Linked DNA regions of Gloeobacter violaceus PCC 7421. The protein of the gene in region 1 binds, or shares a complex with, the protein of each later gene. Links are inferred from orthologs where the notes say so. Each region holds a gene or a part of one and is shown on either strand. Other genes may lie near its edges.

What was found.
Region 2: the proteins of rimM (region 1) and rpsS are in contact, whole or in part, in a crystal structure (PDB 3A1P), measured with the Thermus thermophilus proteins. The link is inferred for Gloeobacter violaceus PCC 7421 from one-to-one orthologs. Residues at the interface, in WP_008632437.1 of Thermus thermophilus: Val4, Glu5, Ile6, Gly7, Arg8, Arg22, Gly23, Glu24, Val26, Leu84, Glu85, Glu86, Gly87, Arg88, Tyr89, Tyr90, Tyr91, Phe92, Leu94, Asp111, Ile112, Leu113, Asp114, Ala115, Gly116, Ala117, Gln118, Asp119, Val120, Ile122; in WP_011173711.1 of Thermus thermophilus: Lys28, Arg29, Leu30, Lys32, Thr48, Gln56, His57, Val58, Pro59, Val60, Tyr61, Thr63, Met66, Glu73, Phe74, Pro76, Thr77, Arg78, Arg81, His83, Gly84, Lys85, Glu86, Ala87, Lys88, Ala89, Thr90, Lys91, Lys92, Lys93.

Annotation. Positions count from the first base shown.
Region 1 is NC_005125.1:1,613,158-1,622,072, reverse strand. What follows is about bases 1,104-3,926. They hold rimM (ribosome maturation factor RimM), read left to right. Parts: upstream 1,104-2,153; coding sequence 2,154-2,699; downstream 2,700-3,926. Other genes in these bases: GLL_RS07835 (acetaldehyde dehydrogenase ExaC), read left to right, coding at 2,852-3,926; GLL_RS07845 (Rne/Rng family ribonuclease), read right to left, coding at 1,104-1,801. In the rest of the region: more of GLL_RS07845, read right to left, coding at 1-1,103; more of GLL_RS07835, read left to right, coding at 3,927-4,375; GLL_RS07830 (TIGR03032 family protein), read left to right, coding at 4,706-5,785; GLL_RS07825 (site-2 protease family protein), read right to left, coding at 5,843-6,976; ppk1 (polyphosphate kinase 1), read left to right, coding at 7,167-8,915. UniProt on the Escherichia coli protein: One of at least 4 proteins (Era, RbfA, RimM and RsgA/YjeQ) that assist in the late assembly stage of the 30S ribosomal subunit.
Region 2 is NC_005125.1:955,183-964,012, reverse strand. The notes cover bases 2,517-5,254. They hold rpsS (30S ribosomal protein S19), read right to left. Parts: upstream 4,156-5,254; coding sequence 3,877-4,155; downstream 2,517-3,876. Other genes in these bases: GLL_RS04710 (hypothetical protein), read right to left, coding at 5,141-5,254; rplB (50S ribosomal protein L2), read right to left, coding at 4,164-5,006; GLL_RS04725 (hypothetical protein), read right to left, coding at 2,818-3,678; GLL_RS04730 (WD40 repeat domain-containing protein), read right to left, coding at 2,517-2,784. Also shown: GLL_RS04740 (DJ-1/PfpI family protein), read left to right, coding at 1-255; GLL_RS04735 (hypothetical protein), read left to right, coding at 354-881; more of GLL_RS04730, read right to left, coding at 1,129-2,516; more of GLL_RS04710, read right to left, coding at 5,255-5,395; GLL_RS04705 (ribose-phosphate pyrophosphokinase), read left to right, coding at 5,715-6,698; GLL_RS04700 (TIGR00297 family protein), read left to right, coding at 6,702-7,415; GLL_RS04695 (zinc metalloprotease), read left to right, coding at 7,546-8,451; GLL_RS04690 (PspA/IM30 family protein), read right to left, coding at 8,541-8,830. UniProt on the Escherichia coli protein: In the E.coli 70S ribosome in the initiation state it has been modeled to contact the 23S rRNA of the 50S subunit forming part of bridge B1a; this bridge is broken in the model with bound EF-G.

The DNA.
Region 1 (8,915 bases):
GACCGCTCAACAGCTCGGCGGGCAGCCCCATGTAGGCGAGCACTTCCTGCTCGGCGGCAGGGATGTGGTCGATGGGCATCTCGGGCGCTTCGATCGGAGGCTGCGTCGGTTGGGCGCCTTCGTCGTGGCGATCTTCGTAGCCGCCGTAGCCTGGCATCGAAGGCGCTGCCTCCGCCGGTTCGGCCTCGGGCGCACGGGCGGCCGGCGAAGGCGGGGACGCGCCGGGAACCGGTTCGCCCGTCTCGATCGCGGGACGTCCCAGGCCCTCCTCCGGCCCGCCGCGGCCGTTGCCGCCCCGGCCGCGGCGGCGGCGGTTGCGTCCACCGGCGGTTCCGCCCGGGGCACCGTTGCCGGCCGGCGGTGGCGCCGCCGGTCGGCGCTCCATCGGCAGGCGGCGCCGGTCGTTGCGAAAAACCGGATGGGCCGTGAGGTCGAGATCCGACGATTCTTCCTCTTCGTACTCGCCGCCGGCCCCGGCCCCGGCAAATCCTTCACCTTCGAAGCCTTCCAGTTCCTCGGCGGACGGGGCAAAGGTGGGTAGAGCCTCGGTGCCTGGCTCGTGGCGAGTGCCGGGCAGGTGGGTGGTGATGCCGAGGCCGTCGCAGGTGGGGCAGGGCTTGCCGAAGATCTCGTAGATGCTCTGGCCCTGACGCTTGCGGGTGATCTCGACAAGGCCCAGTTCGGTGAGCTGAGCGATCTGCGGGCGCGACTTGTCGGCTTTGAGCGCCTTGGAGAAGTGCTCCAGCACCTGCAACTGGTCGCGGCGCGCGTCCATGTCGATAAAGTCGATGATGATGATGCCCGCGATGTTGCGCAACCGCAGTTGGCGGGCGATTTCGGTGGCCGCCTCGCAGTTGGTCCACAGCACCGTCTCGCGTGAAGTCGCCGAGCGGGTGAAGGAACCGGAGTTGACGTCGATCACCGTGAGCGCCTCGGTGGGCTCGATGATGATGTAACCGCCGGAGGGCAAATCGACGCGGGGCCGCAGCGCCTCGCGAATTGCCGCGTTGACCCGAAAGTAATCGAGAATCGAACTGGGCTCGCGGTGGTGCTCGACGTAGACGCCCTGGGGCATGCGCCCGCCGTTCCAGTTGAGCAGGTGCTGCTTGACACGCTTGACCCCGACGTGGGAATCCACCACGATGCGGTTGACCTGGGCGCCGTAGGCGTCGCGCAAGATGCGTTGAATAAAGTCCTCGTCGCGGTTGAGCAAGGCCGGAGCCCGGGTCTCGGCGGTCTGCTTCTGAATTTTCTCCCACTGCTTGAGCAGGCTTTCGAGATCTTCGAGAACGCCCTGCTCGTCCATGCCGGCCGCCTCGGTACGCACCAGCAGGCCCATGCCCGGGGGTTTGATGAGCACCGCCAGGGCACGCAGGCGATTGCGCTCGTCGTCGTCGCGGATGCGCCGCGAGAGGTTGACGCCCCGGCCGAAGGGCATCAACACCAAAAAGCGTCCCGGCAGGCTGACGTTGCCGGTCAAGCGCGGACCTTTGTTGCCGGTGGGCTCCTTCATCACCTGGACGAGCACTTTTTGCTGGGGGGTGACCAGTTCGCTAATCGAAGCGGAGGAGCGGCGCAACCGGATCTGACCGAGGTCGGTGACGTGGATGAAGCCGTTGCGTTCGGGATTGCCGATGTTGACGAAAGCGGCGTCGATGCTGGGCAGCACGTTCTCAACGATGCCCAGGTAAATGTCTCCGACCTGGTGGTTGCCGGAGGCGACGATGAGTTCTTGAATTTGATCTTCTGCAAATACCGCCGCCAGACGGTATTGTTCCGCGATGATGATTTGCTTGGGCATAGGACTCCTTGTGAAAAGTGACGGCACCTTCAGTCCGTCACAGCAGCAGGCAATTGGGCTCATTTCGCGAGGTACTAAACAGCCTGGCAGCGATGTGCCAAAAAACGGGAGAGGACAGCGCAAGCGTCGCACTCCAAAAAACGCTGATTCGGCAAAGTTGTCCAGAATGTAGTCGAAGCGCAGCTGATATTCGGCAGAATATCATCAGCAAGCCCGGAAGGTTCGCTCTGGCAAGCATCCGACCACCGCGATTATACCGTCAACCCTGCCCGAACCGTAAGGCCAAACCCCAAATTCTCCACCGGTCTCGGGGGCGTTTGCTTCAATAGATAGCAGCGCGCCAAAACGCAACGTGCAGCAATGGCTTGAGATCGGCAAAGTCGTCGCTGCCCAGGGTCTGCGCGGCGAGGTGCGCGTGCAGCCGGCGACGGACTTTGCCGAGCGGCTCACCCGCCCGGGAGCGCGCCTGGTGGGCCGCTCGCTCGACGATGGCCGGGTGTTCCGATTGCAAAGTGGCCGGGCTATACCGGGGAAGGATCTGTTTGTCTGCCGCTTCGAGGGTGTCGAGGAGCGCAACGCCGCCGAAAAGCTGGTGGGCTCCACCCTCTGGATCGGCGCCGCCGAGCGGCCGGTGCTGGCTGCGGGCGAATTCTGGCTGCCGGATCTGATGGGAGTGAGGGTATTTCGTCAGGATACCGGTGAAGCAATCGGTGAGGTCAGTGATATGACGCGGGCGGGCAATGATTTGCTGGTCATTCGATTGAGCGGCGGGAAGACAGTGATGGTGCCCTTTGTCCATGCACTGGTGCCGGTGGTCGATCTGGAAGCGGGGCGCATCGAGGTGGTTGCGATACCGGGTCTGCTCGATCCGGAGGCGGCGGAAGCCGACGAAGCGTAAAATTGCCGCTGCCGGAGGCCAGGCGCCCCGGTCTTGGGCGGCATGTCAACGAATGCCAAAATTTTGTATCGAATCGGACATTTATTAATGTCGAGAAGACAGTCCCGGAGTCATCCTGGTTGGGTTGGCCGAGCAATGTGGAGGTAAGGCCCATGGTAGTTGCAGCTCCAGCGGCGTCCGCAAGCGAATCGATTTTCAAACCCCGTTACGACAATTTCATCGGCGGTCAGTGGCGAGCACCGCTCAAAGGGCAGTACACCGACAACATCACACCCGTCAACGGCCGGGTACTCTGCCAGGTGCCCCGCTCGACGGTCGAGGACATCGAACTGGCCCTTGACGCCGCCCACGCGGCGCGCGAAAGCTGGGGGGCGCTTTCGGCGGCCGAGCGCTCGAACATTTTGCTCAAGATCGCCGATCGCATGGAAGCGAATCTGCACAAGCTGGCGGTGGCCGAGACCTGGGACAACGGCAAACCGATCCGCGAGACCACCGGCGCCGACGTGCCGCTCGCTGTCGATCACTTCCGCTACTTCGCCGGGTGCATCCGGGCGCAGGAAGGTTCGATCAGCGAAATCGACGGCAACACAATCGCCTACCACTTCCCGGAACCGCTGGGGGTGGTGGGGCAGATTATTCCCTGGAACTTTCCGATCTTGATGGCGGCCTGGAAACTGGCCCCGGCCTTGGCGGCGGGCAACTGCGTGGTGCTCAAGCCCGCCGGTCCCACCCCCGCCTCGATTCTGGTGTGGCTGGAGGTCGTGGGCGACTTGCTCCCGGCCGGGGTGCTCAACGTCGTCATCGGCCCCGGTCCCGAGGTGGGCAAGGCCCTTGCCGCCAGCAAGCGCGTCGCCAAGGTGGCTTTCACCGGCGAGACGGAGACCGGCCGCCAAATCATGCAGTACGCGGCCCAAAACATCGTGCCGGTGACCCTCGAACTGGGCGGCAAATCGCCGAATCTGTTTTTTGCCGATGTCATGAACGCCGACGACGACTTTCTCGATAAGGCCGTCGAAGGCTTTGTGATGTTCGCCTTCAACCAGGGCGAGGTGTGCACCTGCCCGTCGCGCGCCCTGGTGCACGAGTCGATATACGAAAAATTCATCGACCGGGCCGTCCGGCGTGTGGCAAGCATCAAACAGGGCAATCCCCTCGACCCCGAGACGATGCTGGGCGCCCAGGTCTCCCAGGCCCAAATGGAAAAAATCGCCCGCTACGTCGAATTGGGCAAGCAGGAAGGGGCCGAGGTGCTCATCGGCGGCGAGCGCAACAGTGAACCGGGCGAAGGGCTCGCTGGGGGCTACTACTACAAGCCGACGGTGATGAAGGGCCACAACCAGATGCGCATCTTCCAGGAAGAAATCTTCGGGCCGGTGCTCGCGGTGACGACCTTCAAAGATGCCGAGGAGGCGGTGCGCATCGCCAACGACACCCCCTACGGCCTTGGGGCGGGCGTCTGGTCGCGCGACATCAACACCGCCTACCGGGTCGGCCGCGGCATCCAGGCCGGTCGCGTCTGGGTGAACTGCTATCACGTCTACCCGGCCCACGCCGCTTTTGGCGGCTACAAAGCGAGCGGCGTCGGCCGCGAGACCCACAAGATGATGCTGAGCCATTACCAGCAGACCAAAAACCTGCTGGTGAGCTACGACACCAAGCCCCAGGGCTTCTTCTGATTGAGCGCAGAGATCCGGCACACCTCCGGTGCCGTATTGTCTACACCTCGTCTTGCATCCCACCCGCCCTTTCGGGGGCGGGTGTTTTATTGCTGCTCGCCCCAGCCCACGGGTCAGGCCGATTGCCGACCGGTGCCCCACCGCTGATATGCTGCCGGAGAACAGCTTTCCCAGGGCTTTGACCCGGACTGCCTCCCGAGTTAGTGGGCCGATGAACGGTTTTTCTCGTTTTTTTGTTTGCTTCCCCTTGCGCGCAGGGTAGCTCGGAGTACTCTCAGTGAAGGCTGCACGTCCAGCAACCACTTCCCTTCGGCACTCCACAGATTCACCATGACCACAAGCAATACGAACACCGCCGCCACCACCGATGCCGCCAACGCCAGTGCCGGTGAGGCTCCGGTCACCTTTGTCCACTCTCCGAGTTTTGCGGAATTGCTCGACCGGCTCGGCGTCACCCTGGCCCTCACCACCTACCAGGCGGGCAAGCTCTGCTTTATCAGCACCTATCAAAACCGGCTGCGCCTGTTGATGCGTACCTACAACAAGGCGATGGGCCTGTTCCCCCACGATCAGGGCATGGTGCTCGCTACTCGCAACCAGATCTGGTCGTTTGTCAAAGCGCCTGAACTGCTCGCCGCTCACTATCCCGACCGTGACTACGACAATCTCTACTTGCCGCAGTGCTCGTTTGTGACCGGCGATGTGGCCGCCCACGACGTGTTTTTGCTGGATGGCGAAATTCATCTGGTTAATACGCTGTTTTCCTGTCTGGCGCGCGTCAGCCGGACCCGCAGCTTTGTGCCCACCTGGAAACCCAGCTTTATCAGCCGTCTGGCGCCGGAGGACCGCTGCCACTTCAACAGCGTCGCTCTCGATAACGGCAGACCGCGCTACGCCGTCGCCCTCGGGGCAACCGACTACGCCGCCGGTTGGCGGGCCGACAAAAATAACGGCGGCTGCGCCATCGATATTGCGAGCAACGAGGTGATTTACAAGGGGTTTGCCATGCCCCACTCGCCCAGGCTCTACCAGCGCCAACTCTGGGTGCTCAACTCCGGACGGGGCGAACTGGGCACCCTCGATGTCCAGGCGGGCAAATGGCAGCCGATTGTGCAGTTGCCGGGTTTTTTGCGGGGTCTGGGCATCTGGGGCTGGTACGCCTTTGTGGGTCTGTCGAAGGTGCGCGAGAAGGCCACCTTTGGCGGTACGCCCATCGACAACAGCGGCAGCCTCCAGTGCGGCGTGCAGGTGGTCAATCTCAAGACGGGTACCGTCGAAGCCTGGCTCACCTTTGACACCGGTATCGAAGAAATCTACGACGTGCAGCTCATCAACGGCTGCCGCCACCCGTTCGTGCTCGGCTTCCAAAAGGAGGACATCAACCGGGTCTTCAACTATCAGAACCCATGAAAAAGCCCCCCCTGCGCGGGGAGGGCTTCTGGAGACTCGATCAAGCTGGAAGACTAACTAACTGGCCAGGCGCAGCGGTTCTTTACGCGCAAAGAACCGCTGGATATCTTCTATACGCACCTGGCCCACCAACAGACCGCTCGGCTGCAAGACAGGGATGCGCGGCAGGCGCTTCTCCTGCAATCGGGTCAGCACTTCGTCGAGGGGCTGGTCGGCAGCGACCGTCTCGCTCGCATCCACCGGCTGCATCACTGCGCTGACCGGGGTGATTGCCCAGATCTCGGTCGGCTGCCGCAACAGGGCGCCCCGGTCAATGCGGCCCACCAGGCGACCGTCGTAGTCGGTGACCAGAAAGCTCACCTGGGAACTGCCCAGCGCGTACAGGTCCGCGAAGGAGCGCAGGCTTGCGTGGGCCGGTACCGCCGGTTCGGTGCGCACGGCCGCCTGCACGGCGGTCAGGCCGCTCAGCCGTCCCTGGACGCGGGCGTACTCGCTGTAGCGGCGAGCGTTGCTGAAGACGAACCAGCCGATAATCGCAAACCACAGGCCGTTGAAGTTGCCGATCACGAACAACCCCCCCAGCATCATCAATACGCCGACCCCCTGACCGGTGATGCCGGCAAAGCGGATGCCCTTGTACTGGTTGCCGGTCACACCCCAGACCAGCGCCTTGAGGACGTTGCCGCCGTCAAGCGGCAGACCGGGCAGCATGTTGAAGATGGCAAGCGCCAGGTTGACCATGGCAAGCAAGCTCACCACCGCGCCCGCGGGACCCGCCAGGGACAGCGCCTGCTCAAGTCCGTAAAACAGCCCGAACAGGGCAATGCTCACCAGTGGACCCGCCAGGGCGACCACGAGCGCTCCCCACGGCGAGCGGGACTCGCGCTCGATCTGGGCGACACCGCCGAACAAAAACAAACTAATCGACTGCACCCGGATGCCCTGGGCGATGGCGGCAAAGCTGTGGCCCAACTCGTGCAGCAGCACCGAGGCAAACAGCAGCAGCGCCGAGACGAAACCGGTCAGCCACGGCACAAGAGTGCCCCACTCGGGGTGCTGGGCGCCCAGGGCCGAGCCGTAGGACCAGGTCACAAACGCCAAGATCAAAAACCAGGACACATCGATGAAAAATGGAATCCCAAACAGGCTGCCCGCCCGAATGGCGCCTTTTTTCTGCGTGACCTCTTGCATGGATGGACTCCTTGCTTGGGAAAAACATCCCTTTCATATTTCCCATTTTAGACTAATTCTAAGCAGAGAGTCAATTGACTTGAGCCATGCTCCATCAATGGGTGGAGAGGGCTGGGAGGGTCTATGCAGTCTTGAATACTGCCATCGGCCGGGACGGGTGCCATGATGTGAAAAAACTGGGTATGCTCCGATGAGCGAGACTTCCATCACAGACAGCGTTGAAACTAAAATTGGGCTGGACGACCCGGCGCTTCTGATTAACCGGGAACTCAGTTGGCTCGAATTTAATTCCCGGGTGCTCGACGAAGCGCTCGACGAGCGCAACCCGCTGTTGGAGCGGCTCAAGTTTCTGGCCATCTTCAGCAGCAACCTGGATGAATTTTTCATGGTGCGCGTCTCGGGCCTCAAGCAACAGGTCGAATTGGGTTTGACGAACAAAACCCCCGACGGTCTTGGACCGCAGGCGCAGCTCGACGCCATCGCCCACCGGCTGCGGCCGTTGCTCGAGACCCAGACGATGGCGCTGCGCACCCAGATTTTGCCGAGGCTCGCCGAAGAGGGCATCCGCATCTGCGACTACGGCGAGATCAAGATTCTGCCCCGGCAGCAGGAGCGGCTGCAGCGTTACTTCGAGGAGCAGGTCTTCCCGGTGCTCACCCCGCTTGCGGTCGATCCGGGTCACCCGTTTCCGTACATCTCCAACTTGAGCCTGTCCCTGGCGGTGCTGGTGCGCGATCCGGTGAGCCGCAAGGAACTGTTCGCCCGCGTCAAGGTACCCCAGGGGCTGCCGCGTCTGGTGCCGCTCGGGATTCCCAATCAGTTCGTTTCGCTTGAAGAGGTGATCGGTGCCCACCTCGACCAGCTGTTTCCGGGCATGGAAGTCCTCAGCCGGCATCCGTTTCGGCTCACGCGCAACAGCGATCTGGAAATGGCCGAGGAAGAAGCCGAAGATCTGCTGCTCACCATCGAGCAGTCGGTGCGCAATCGCCGCTTCGGCGAAGCGGTGCGTCTGGAGATTACCCCCCAGATGCCGGTTCACGTGCGTGCGCGCCTGCTCGAAGAACTCGAACTGGACGAGCAGGACGTCTATGAAATCAACGGCTTGCTCGATTTGCGCTGTCTTTGGCAACTGGCCGGGCTGGAGAGGCCCGATCTCAAGCACCGGCCCTTTAGCGCCCAGGTGCCGCCCGATTTTCGCAACCCTCAACTCGATATCTTTCAGCTCATCCGCCAGGGCGACCGGCTGGTGCACCACCCCTACGATTCGTTTGCCGCCACCGTCGAGCGCTTCGTCTCGGCGGCGGCGGACGATCCGGACGTGCTCACCATCAAGCAGACCCTGTACCGCACCTCCGGCGACTCGCCTATCGTGCGCGCCTTGATTCGCGCCGCTGAAAACGGCAAGCAGGTGGCGGTGCTGGTGGAACTCAAAGCCCGCTTCGACGAAGAGAACAACATCAACTGGGCGCGAGCCCTGGAGCGCGCCGGGGTGCACGTCGTCTACGGCCTGGTGGGTCTTAAGACCCACGCCAAGGCGCTGTTGGTGGTCCGCCGCGAAAAAGGCCACATCCGTCGCTACGTGCATCTGGCCACCGGCAACTACAACTCCAAAACCGCCAATCTCTACACCGACTACGGTCTATTTAGCTGCAGGCCGGATCTGGGGGCCGACGTCACCGATTTGTTCAACTATCTGACCGGCTACTCCCACCAGACCCATTACCGCAAGCTGCTGGTCGCTCCTGCCCGCATGCGCGACCAATTTGTCGAACTGATCGACCGCGAGATTGCCGCGCGCTCCCCCGAGGCTCCCGGGCGGATCATCGCCAAGATGAATTCCCTGGTCGACCCGATTTTGATCCGGGCGCTGTGCCGGGCTTCCCAGGCCGGGGTGCACATCGATCTGATTGTGCGCGGCATCTGCTGTCTGCGGCCGGGC
Region 2 (8,830 bases), 660 kb from region 1 along the record:
GCCGGCTTGCTCGATGGACGGCGGGTCACCACCCACTGGTCGGTGACCGACTGGATGCGCAGTCGTTACACCCAGGTGGAGGTGCTCGAAAACACCCGCTTCGTCGACGAAGGCAAAATTCTCACCTCAGCGGGTATCTCCGCCGGGATCGACATGAGCCTCTATCTGGTGAGCCGTCTGCACGGCCCGCAGGTGGCCCGCTGGACCGCCCGGCGCATGGAATACGATCACTGGCCCGCACAGACCGCCTCATAAAGGTGATAGCCCGCCCGGCAGCGCGCGCCGGGGTTTGGCGGCGCTCAACTTTTGGCCTTCCCCGGATAGACTTTGGATGCGGTGTTTTTTTGGGTGCGATGTCGGTCCGGACGCTCAGTTTCGAACAAGCCATCGAGCAAGCGACCCAACTGCTCGATGCCCAGGCGGCGGGACAGCTCGGCGGCGAGGGGCTCTACCAGGAGGTGGCGCAACTGATCTCCGCGGCCAACGGCGCACGGGGCTTTTTTGTGACGTTTCTGCCCGGCCGGTGGGCCGCCGCCGATCAAGTGCCCGAGGAGGTGCTCGCGGCACTGCGCACGGCGCCGGAGTTGGTGGCCGAGCTGATGATTAAAAACCTCGCCATGTCCACGGCGATGATCTGGGCGCACCGCGAGGGCGGCGACGAGCAGGCCGCTTTGGGCTCTGATCGGGTGGCCCGCCGCAGCGCGGCTTTGATCGCCCAACTAAAAATAGAGCCGCTCGCACGCCATCTGGAGCTGCTGCGCCAGGCTTTAGCCACTGGAGAGGGTGATTACGCCGCCTTCTTGCAGCGCTGGGGTTACGGAAGCGAGCAGCGCGTGGCGATTTCCAGGGCGATCGCGGAACTATCCATCCCCAGTGGTTAGCTGAAAATACTTTGGCACCTTATAGCTACAGCAGCTCGATGAATCCGGCCTGCTTGAAATGACGGTCGGCGGCAAAAGCCTCGGTGATTTGCTCATGATCCCTGATTTGTCACATTGGGACTTTTCAACGAAAGCACGGGGTTTCAGCCCACGAAAAATCAACGTTTCACCCGTGTTTGGCAGATCAGTGGGATCAGGCTTGAAACCTTTGTTCACCAAGGCCTCCAGGTGTCAGCTATAAACCGCTCTAGAGGTGTTGCCAGAGGCGCAATGTGCTGTCTTTGCCGCCTGCTATCAACATTCGCCCATCCGGGCTGAATCCCAGCGAGAGCACCCAGTCTGGAAGATCGAACCGATGGATCTGCCGGCGGGTATCGGGTCGCCACAGCCGCACGGTGCCGTCGATGCTGCCGCTTGCGACCAACTGACCATCCGGGGCGAGGCTCACCGCCGTCACCCGGCCGGTGTGTCCGCTCAAGCGGGTGCGTACCGTCCGGCCAGGTACATCCCACAGCGCCACGGTTTTATCCCAGCTTGCCGAGGCGAGGGTACGGCCGTCCTTGCTCCAGTCGAGGGCGCGCACCGGAGCGCTGTGGCCGCGCAGGGTAGCCAACAGCTTGCCGTCGGCGCTGTTCCACAGGCGGATCGTCTCGTCTTTGCCGGCGGAGGCGAGGGTGCGGCCGTCCGGGCTGAAGGCGACGGCGAAGACCCAATCACCATGGCCGCGCAGCCGGTACAGTTGCCGCCCGGAGGCGATGTCCCACAGTCGCACGCTGCGATCGCCGCTGCCGGAGGCGAGGATGCGGCCGTCGGGGGCCATCGCCAGAGTCCAGACCGGCTGGCTGTGTCCTTTGAGGGTGTGCCGCAATTTGCCCGTGCCCACATCCCACAGGCGAACGCGCCGGTCGCTGCCGGCGGAGGCGAGGGCTCGACCGTCGGGGGTAAAGACCACGGCGCGCACGGTGCCTGTGTGGCCTTCCAGCGTCTGCAACAGGGTCCCGGCGGGGGACCATAGCCGGATGGCCCCATCGTCGTCGCCACTGGCGTACATGCGGCCGTCGGGCCGCACCGCGCTTGCCCAGACCGGGCCGGGGTGAGCGCCCACTGTCCTGGCGCGCGCCTGCTGCCAGGATGGGCAATTGTTGCCCTGACAGCGCGCCGCCGGGGAAGAAGCGATCCGGGCGGGTGCGGGGGGACCGGGCTGCCACAGGGCCACGGCGGCACCCGCCAGCGAAGCGACCAATACCAGTGCCCCGGCAATCGCCAATCTGGGCGTGCGGCGGGCCTTGCGCCGCTCCAGCGATTGCCGGCGCTCCCGCACAGCTACCGGCAGCCGGGCGGTCAGCGCTTCGATAGCCCGCGCCGTTGCGTCCGTCGTAGCGGCCGGCTCCTCCCCGGCTACAAACAGCCGCACCGGTTCACCCCGGCGCCAACCCTCACGGGCGAACGCCTTGATGGGTGCAGGCAGAGCCACCCCCGGCCGCGCCGCATCGGCGGTCGTCTCCTCGCCCCAGGCCACACTCACCAGTGCCGTGGGCAGACTCGCCCGTTCGACAAAGGCAAGCGGTCCGCGCTCCAGAGCTGCAAAAACCCGCTCCAGCCGCACAGTATCGAGGGGATCGCGCAACCGGTAGCACAAAAAATACGGCACGTTCGCGCGGCCGATCTCGTCGCGCCCGTCGTTGTACAGCCAGCCGAACAGCGTGCGGCCGCAGGCTGGATCCCAATGCAGAAAAGCCGCCCGAAAGTTGGCCGGGGGTGGGTCGTAGGCGTTCCAGTGGCGAGAGACGATCTCATCGAAGAACACTTGGCGCGTGGCTTCATCGACGGCATCGCTCGTCAGGGTCGCAAACCCCCTGCCCGGCAGACTGGTATAGATCAATGGTTCAAGCAGCAAAGACATGGCGTTTTGTGATGGCCCGACAGAAAGCAACCGCTAGTGGGGCTTGGATGCGGAGGGTTGCGAGGCAAGCAGCGCCCCGAGCGCCCCTCGCTCAGTCTGGTTTACCGGGCCGCCTCCGAGCAAGCCCGCAAGCCATCTGCCCACCGTCTGCGTCCAGCGGTCGCGGTGAGCCTTGTTGACCTCCGAGACCAGCCACACCAGCGCGTCTACCCCAGCGGTCGCCTCGACAGGGACCGGCGCCCCGGCCCGCAGGATCATCCCGGATTGAAAAACCCGGTAGTGGCAGCCTAGGGCCTGCAGTTGCTCTAGCACCGGCTGCAGACGTTCCTCCAGCCGCACCGCCAATTGCGGCTGCGAGCGCAGGCGGTCGCACTTGGTGAGCACCAAGGTAAAGGCGTACTTGAGCCCATTGAGGGCAACGAGATTGGCAATCAGCATCACCTGTTCGATTACCCCCGCCGCTTCTTCTAGATAACCTTCGCGCTCCAGAAGCGCCTCGGCGTCAAGAAAGGCGCAGCAGCCGTGGGAGGTGAGGATCATCTGCCGAAAAGCCGGGTCGAGCACGTGACAAATTTCGCCCGGAATATCCTGCCAGCGAAAGTGGCAGAGCGTGCGCGTCCCGAGCGCCGAGCGGCATTTAAGACTGAACTGAAAGGTGCTCACTGCGGCGGTGGCCGGCGGATACTCGCCCGTGCGGGCCATGTACTCCAAGATCTTGTCAATTTGTTTGCGCGAGTCGCCGTCTCTGCTCTCAAACCAGAGCGGCCGGCTGGGATCCCGGCGCTCCAGCAGGTGGGCGCAACTGCCCGCCAGAAATACCGTTTTGCCCACACCCCGCTGGCCGATGCTCAGCAGCGTGAACGTCTTCGAGGGAATCGCAAGTTGTGGGGCCATACGCGTTGTGCCGATTGAGGGTGAGATTCGACGCCGGAAGGGCCGATGGCGGTGCAACCAGTCGGCTTTTTTGGTCGTAATCCCCCCACAAACTTACGCCGCCGGTGGCCCTGCGGATGAGATCAGTGTCTGGTGAGCGCATCTTAAAATAAAACCCCGATGGAGGGGAGGCTCCACCGGGGTTTGTCGCTAGCGCCCCTAGCGCTTGCCTTTTTTGTCTTTGCCAGCGTGGCCCTTGAAGACGCGCGTCGGCACGAACTCGCCGAGTTTTTGGCCCACCATCTGCTCGGTGACGTAGACCGGCAGGTGCTCCTTGCCGTTGTGCACCGCGATCGTGTGGCCAATCATCTGCGGCACGATCGTCGAAGCGCGCGACCAGGTCTTGATGACGCGCTTCTCGTTTTTGCTGTTCATCGTCTCGATCTTGCGCAGGAGGTGATCGGCGACGAAGACTCCTTTTTTCAGCGAACGTCCCATGATGCTTGCTAACCTCGCCCGGAAGCCGTCTTGCGACGGCGGATGATGAACTTGCTGCTGGGCTTGCGGCGCTTGCGGGTCTTGGTGCCCAGGGCACTCTTGCCCCAAGGGGTCTGGGGTTTGCCGCCAATCGGACTTTTGCCCTCGCCGCCGCCGTGGGGGTGATCCACCGCGTTCATGACCACGCCGCGGTTGTGGGGGCGTTTGCCCAACCAGCGCTGGCGACCGGCTTTGCCGATGGAGATGTTTTTGGCGTCGAGATTGCCCACCTGCCCCAAAGTGGCGTAACACTCCTTGCGCACGACGCGCACTTCGCCCGAGGGCAGGCGCAGCGTGGCGTAGTCGCCTTCTTTGGCCATCAATTGGGCAACCGCCCCGGCGGCGCGGGCCATCTGGCCGCCCCGCCCCGGCAACAGCTCAATGTTGTGGACGTTGGAGCCGAGCGGCAGCTTCTCCAGCGGCAGTGCGCAGCCAAGTTCGATAGGCGCGTCTTCGCCGGCACTGATGCGCGCGCCGACTTTGAGCCCGACCGGATGCAGGATGTAGCGCTTCTCGCCATCGGTATACTGCACCAGGGCGATGCGCGCGTTGCGGTTGGGGTCATATTCGATGGCCAGGACTTCGGCCGGGATGCCGCGCTTGTCGCGTTTGAAGTCGATGAAGCGGTACAGGCGCTTGTGACCGCCGCCGCGAAATCGGCTGGTGATCACACCCTGGTTGTTGCGCCCCTGCTTGCGGTGGACGTACTTGGTGAGTTTCTTCTCGGGCTTGGACTTGGTGACCTCGGCAAAGTCAGCGCCGGAGCGCTGGCGGGTGCCCGGGGTCATCGGTCGATATTTGCGAATGCCCATAGTGCATGTGCTCCTGGCAGATCGAAACCGCCCTCGCGAGCGGTCTCAGCGGGCGGAAACACCAGCCGGTGCCGGAGTCCGCCACAATAGCGACAATGCACAAGTGTACAGAATTTTGAGCCGGGCGTCTAGTGCTATTGGAACTTCTTCAAAAAGCGCAGATCGTCCGGGTTGACGAAGTGGCAGCGACTCGGGAAACCGTCTTCGGAGTCGTCGGTGCAAATGTAGGCCCAGCCCGTCTCCGTCTCTTCGATGAGCGTGTAGGTGTCCTCGGAGATAAAAAAGCCCTGATGGTTGCGCGTGTCAGGTATCACTTTGCAACGGGCCTTGAGACCGTGCACACGATTCTCATCGAATTCGCTCATCTGCGATCGGATGATGTTCTCCATGGGACAGCACCTCCACGTATGCCTGGCTACCGAAACTGGGTTCTGTAACCGTACCATTCCCCTACTTAACATGCGCTCACAATCAAGGCATTTTCGATTAAGTTTGGCTACGGAACGCGTGGAGATCAACGACGGCTCCATCGTCTGCCGAGTCCGCGGCGGCGATTGATCCTCGTGCAGGCGGGCGTGAGAGGCAGATAGGCGTTCCGGGTCTATGTTAAACTGACCGCAGCCAGGGCCTAGACTGTCTTGGACTGCCCGTAGCGCCCGAGCGGTTCGCTGTCTCTATAAATGGGTACATAAGGTGGTTTTTCCTGACTTGCTGCCGCGCAGATCCACGGTACAACCGGTGCGCCTGATGGGTGACGAGCGGCTGAGATTGTTCTCCGGTTCGGCCAATCCGGAACTGGCCCAACTGGTGGCCCGCTACCTGGGCCTGGCCCCCGGACCGCTGGTGCGCAAGTCCTTTGCCGACGGCGAATTGTACGTTCAGATTCAAGAGTCTATCCGCGGCTGCGACGTCTATCTGGTCCAGCCCACCTGTAGCCCCGTCAACGACAGCTTGATGGAGTTGCTGATTCTCATCGATGCCTGCCGCCGCGCTTCCGCCCGCCAGATTACCGCCGTGCTTCCTTACTACGGCTACGCCCGCGCCGACCGCAAGACCGCCGGTCGCGAATCGATCACCGCCAAATTGGTGGCCAACTTGATCACAGCGGCAGGTGTCGACCGGGTGCTTGCCATGGACCTGCACTCCGCTCAGATCCAGGCCTATTTCGACATTCCCCTCGACCACGTCTACGGCTCGCCGGTCCTGCTGCAGTACATCAAAGAAAAGCAGCTGGGCGATATGGTGATCGTTTCCCCCGACGTGGGCGGTGTCAGCCGGGCGCGCGCCTTTGCCAAAAAACTCGATGACGCCCCGCTTGCCATCGTCGACAAGCGCCGCCAGGCTCCCAACGAAGTCGAAGTCATGAACGTGATTGGCGACGTCAAGGGCAAAACCGCCATCCTGGTCGACGACATGATCGACACCGCCGGCACCATCTCGGAGGCGGCCAAGGTGCTGTTGCGCCAGGGGGCCAAAGAAGTCTACGCCTGCGCCACCCATGCGGTCTTCTCCTCCCGGGCCATCGACCGCCTCTCCGACGGCACTTTCACCGAGGTGCTGGTCACCAATACCATCCCGGTGCCGCCCGATCGTCGCTTCCCGCAACTGCGGGTGCTCTCGGTGGCGGATCTGATCGGCGAGGCGATCTGGCGCATCCACGAAGATTCCTCCGTCAGCAGCATGTTTCGCTGAGCCTTGCTTACCAACTGGTCGATCGCGCTTGCCGTCAACACCCTTCTGGGCGCCCTGGCTTTCCCGGCCAAGTTGCTCACCAACTGGGGCCTGCTCAACGCCTGGGCGCTGGGGGTGCTCGTTTGGGGCGCTCTAGGTTGGCGGGGTTACGCAATCATCCTTGTGTACTTCGCGCTGGGCACGCTGGCGACGCGCATCGGGTTTGCGCGCAAGGCGGCCAAGGGAATCGCCGAGGGGCGTGGGGGGCGGCGCGGGCCGGAAAACGTCTGGGGTTCGGCCGCCGTCGCGGCCCTGTGCGCCTTGGGGTACATTGCTGTTCCCAATCCGCTGTGGCTATTGGCCTACACCGCGAGCCTCGCCACCAAACTCTCGGACACCGCCGCCTCCGAAGTGGGCAAGGCCTACGGCAAAACAACTTATCTCGCGACGACGCTGAGGCCCGTTCCCGCCGGGACCGAGGGGGCAGTGAGCCTCGAAGGCACCCTGGCCGGGGTGGCCGGATCGCTGGTGCTCGCGGCCTGCGGCTGGCTGGTGGGATATGTTTCGGGCTGGGGATTGCTCTGGTGCGTGGTCGCTGCCTTCGTGGCCACCACCTGCGAAAGCCTGATTGGAGCCACCCTCCAGCAACGCGGCTGGCTCACCAACGAGATGACGAACGTGATCAACACCGCCATCGGTGCCGCTGTGGCAGCCGGTCTTGGCATGTCCGGCTCTTAATCGCCGGGAATTCCGATTGTTGGCTATATATTTATTTGCAATTTAAGTAATTGTTCGTATATATGCAAACCGTTTTGGGCTGTGGTGGATGCTACGGTAACCACCCGTAGAGTTAAGTAGTGGTTACCCAATGAAACGGACAATGGCATTGTTGTTTGCTGTGCTTGTTTGTGGCGCCGTGCCCTCTCAAGCAGCTGGAGAGCCAGGTTTTGCGGTCGGCGGTTTTCTTTTTGAATCCAAAGAAGCGTTCATCGGCAGTGGTGCCCGTTGCGCCGCCGCTTCGCCGAACCCGGCGGTGATTAAGGAAGTGCAGCAGAGAATCGACAAATGGCTCATCGAGCGGCGCAACAAGTCCAACATTGCTGCCCCCCAGCGCGGTGCCAGCGTCCCGGTGGCTTTTCACGTCATCTCCAGCGGCTCCACAGGCAACCTTTCCGACACTGATGTCTACAATCAGATCGCCGTTTTGAACTCGGCCTACGGCGGTACCGGCTTTTCTTTTTATGTGCAGTCGATCGACCGCACCGACAATGCCACCTGGTTTGCAATGACGCCCGGTTCAAGCGCCGAGCGCGAAGCCAAATCGGCCCTTGCGGTCTCGCCCACCTCGACGCTCAATTTTTATACGGCCAATCCCAGCGGCGGTTTACTGGGCTGGGCGACTTTTCCCTGGTCGCTCTCGAGCGACCCGACCAATGACGGTGTCGTGGTGTTGTACTCCTCTTTGCCCGGCGGCAGTGCCTTTCCATTTAACGAAGGCGACACGGGTACCCACGAAGTCGGGCATTGGCTGGGTCTCTATCACACCTTCCAGGGCGGCTGCTCTTACTACGGCGATTATGTCGGCGACACTCCCAGCGAGAGTTCTCCCGCTTCCGGATGCCCCGTCGGTCGCGACACCTGCAGCGCATCCGGTCTCGATCCGATCGAAAACTTTATGGATTACTCCGACGACGGTTGCATGTTTCAATTTACCGCCGGCCAGGTAAGCCGCATGCAGGCTGCCCGCGACATCTATCGACCCTTCCTGCCTTAGCCTGGTGCGCATCGACGCTGCAGCCCCTTTTCTGACTCAGAAAAGGGGCTGCGGCACGGGCTCTGGGCAGTGGAAGGTCGGCTCCGTCGCTAGGGGGCCTTGTCGGCGTCGGGCTTGGGAGCCTCGGCAGCCGGCAGCGACTTTTGTGAGCCGAGTTGGGACTTGAGGGCAAGCAGTTCGTCCTCGACGCCACCGCCCGATTCGAGGACTTTAAATTGGTCTTCGAGGTTGTCGGTCGCCAGTTCTGCCACCGCCTGGGAGCGGGCTTCCAGTTCGTTGACCTTTTCTTCCATGCGCTCGAAGGTCGAAAAGGAGCCGCCGGTGTTGACTTTGCCCAGAGTCTGGTTGATTTGCTCGGTCGCCTTGGCGGAGCGGGCGC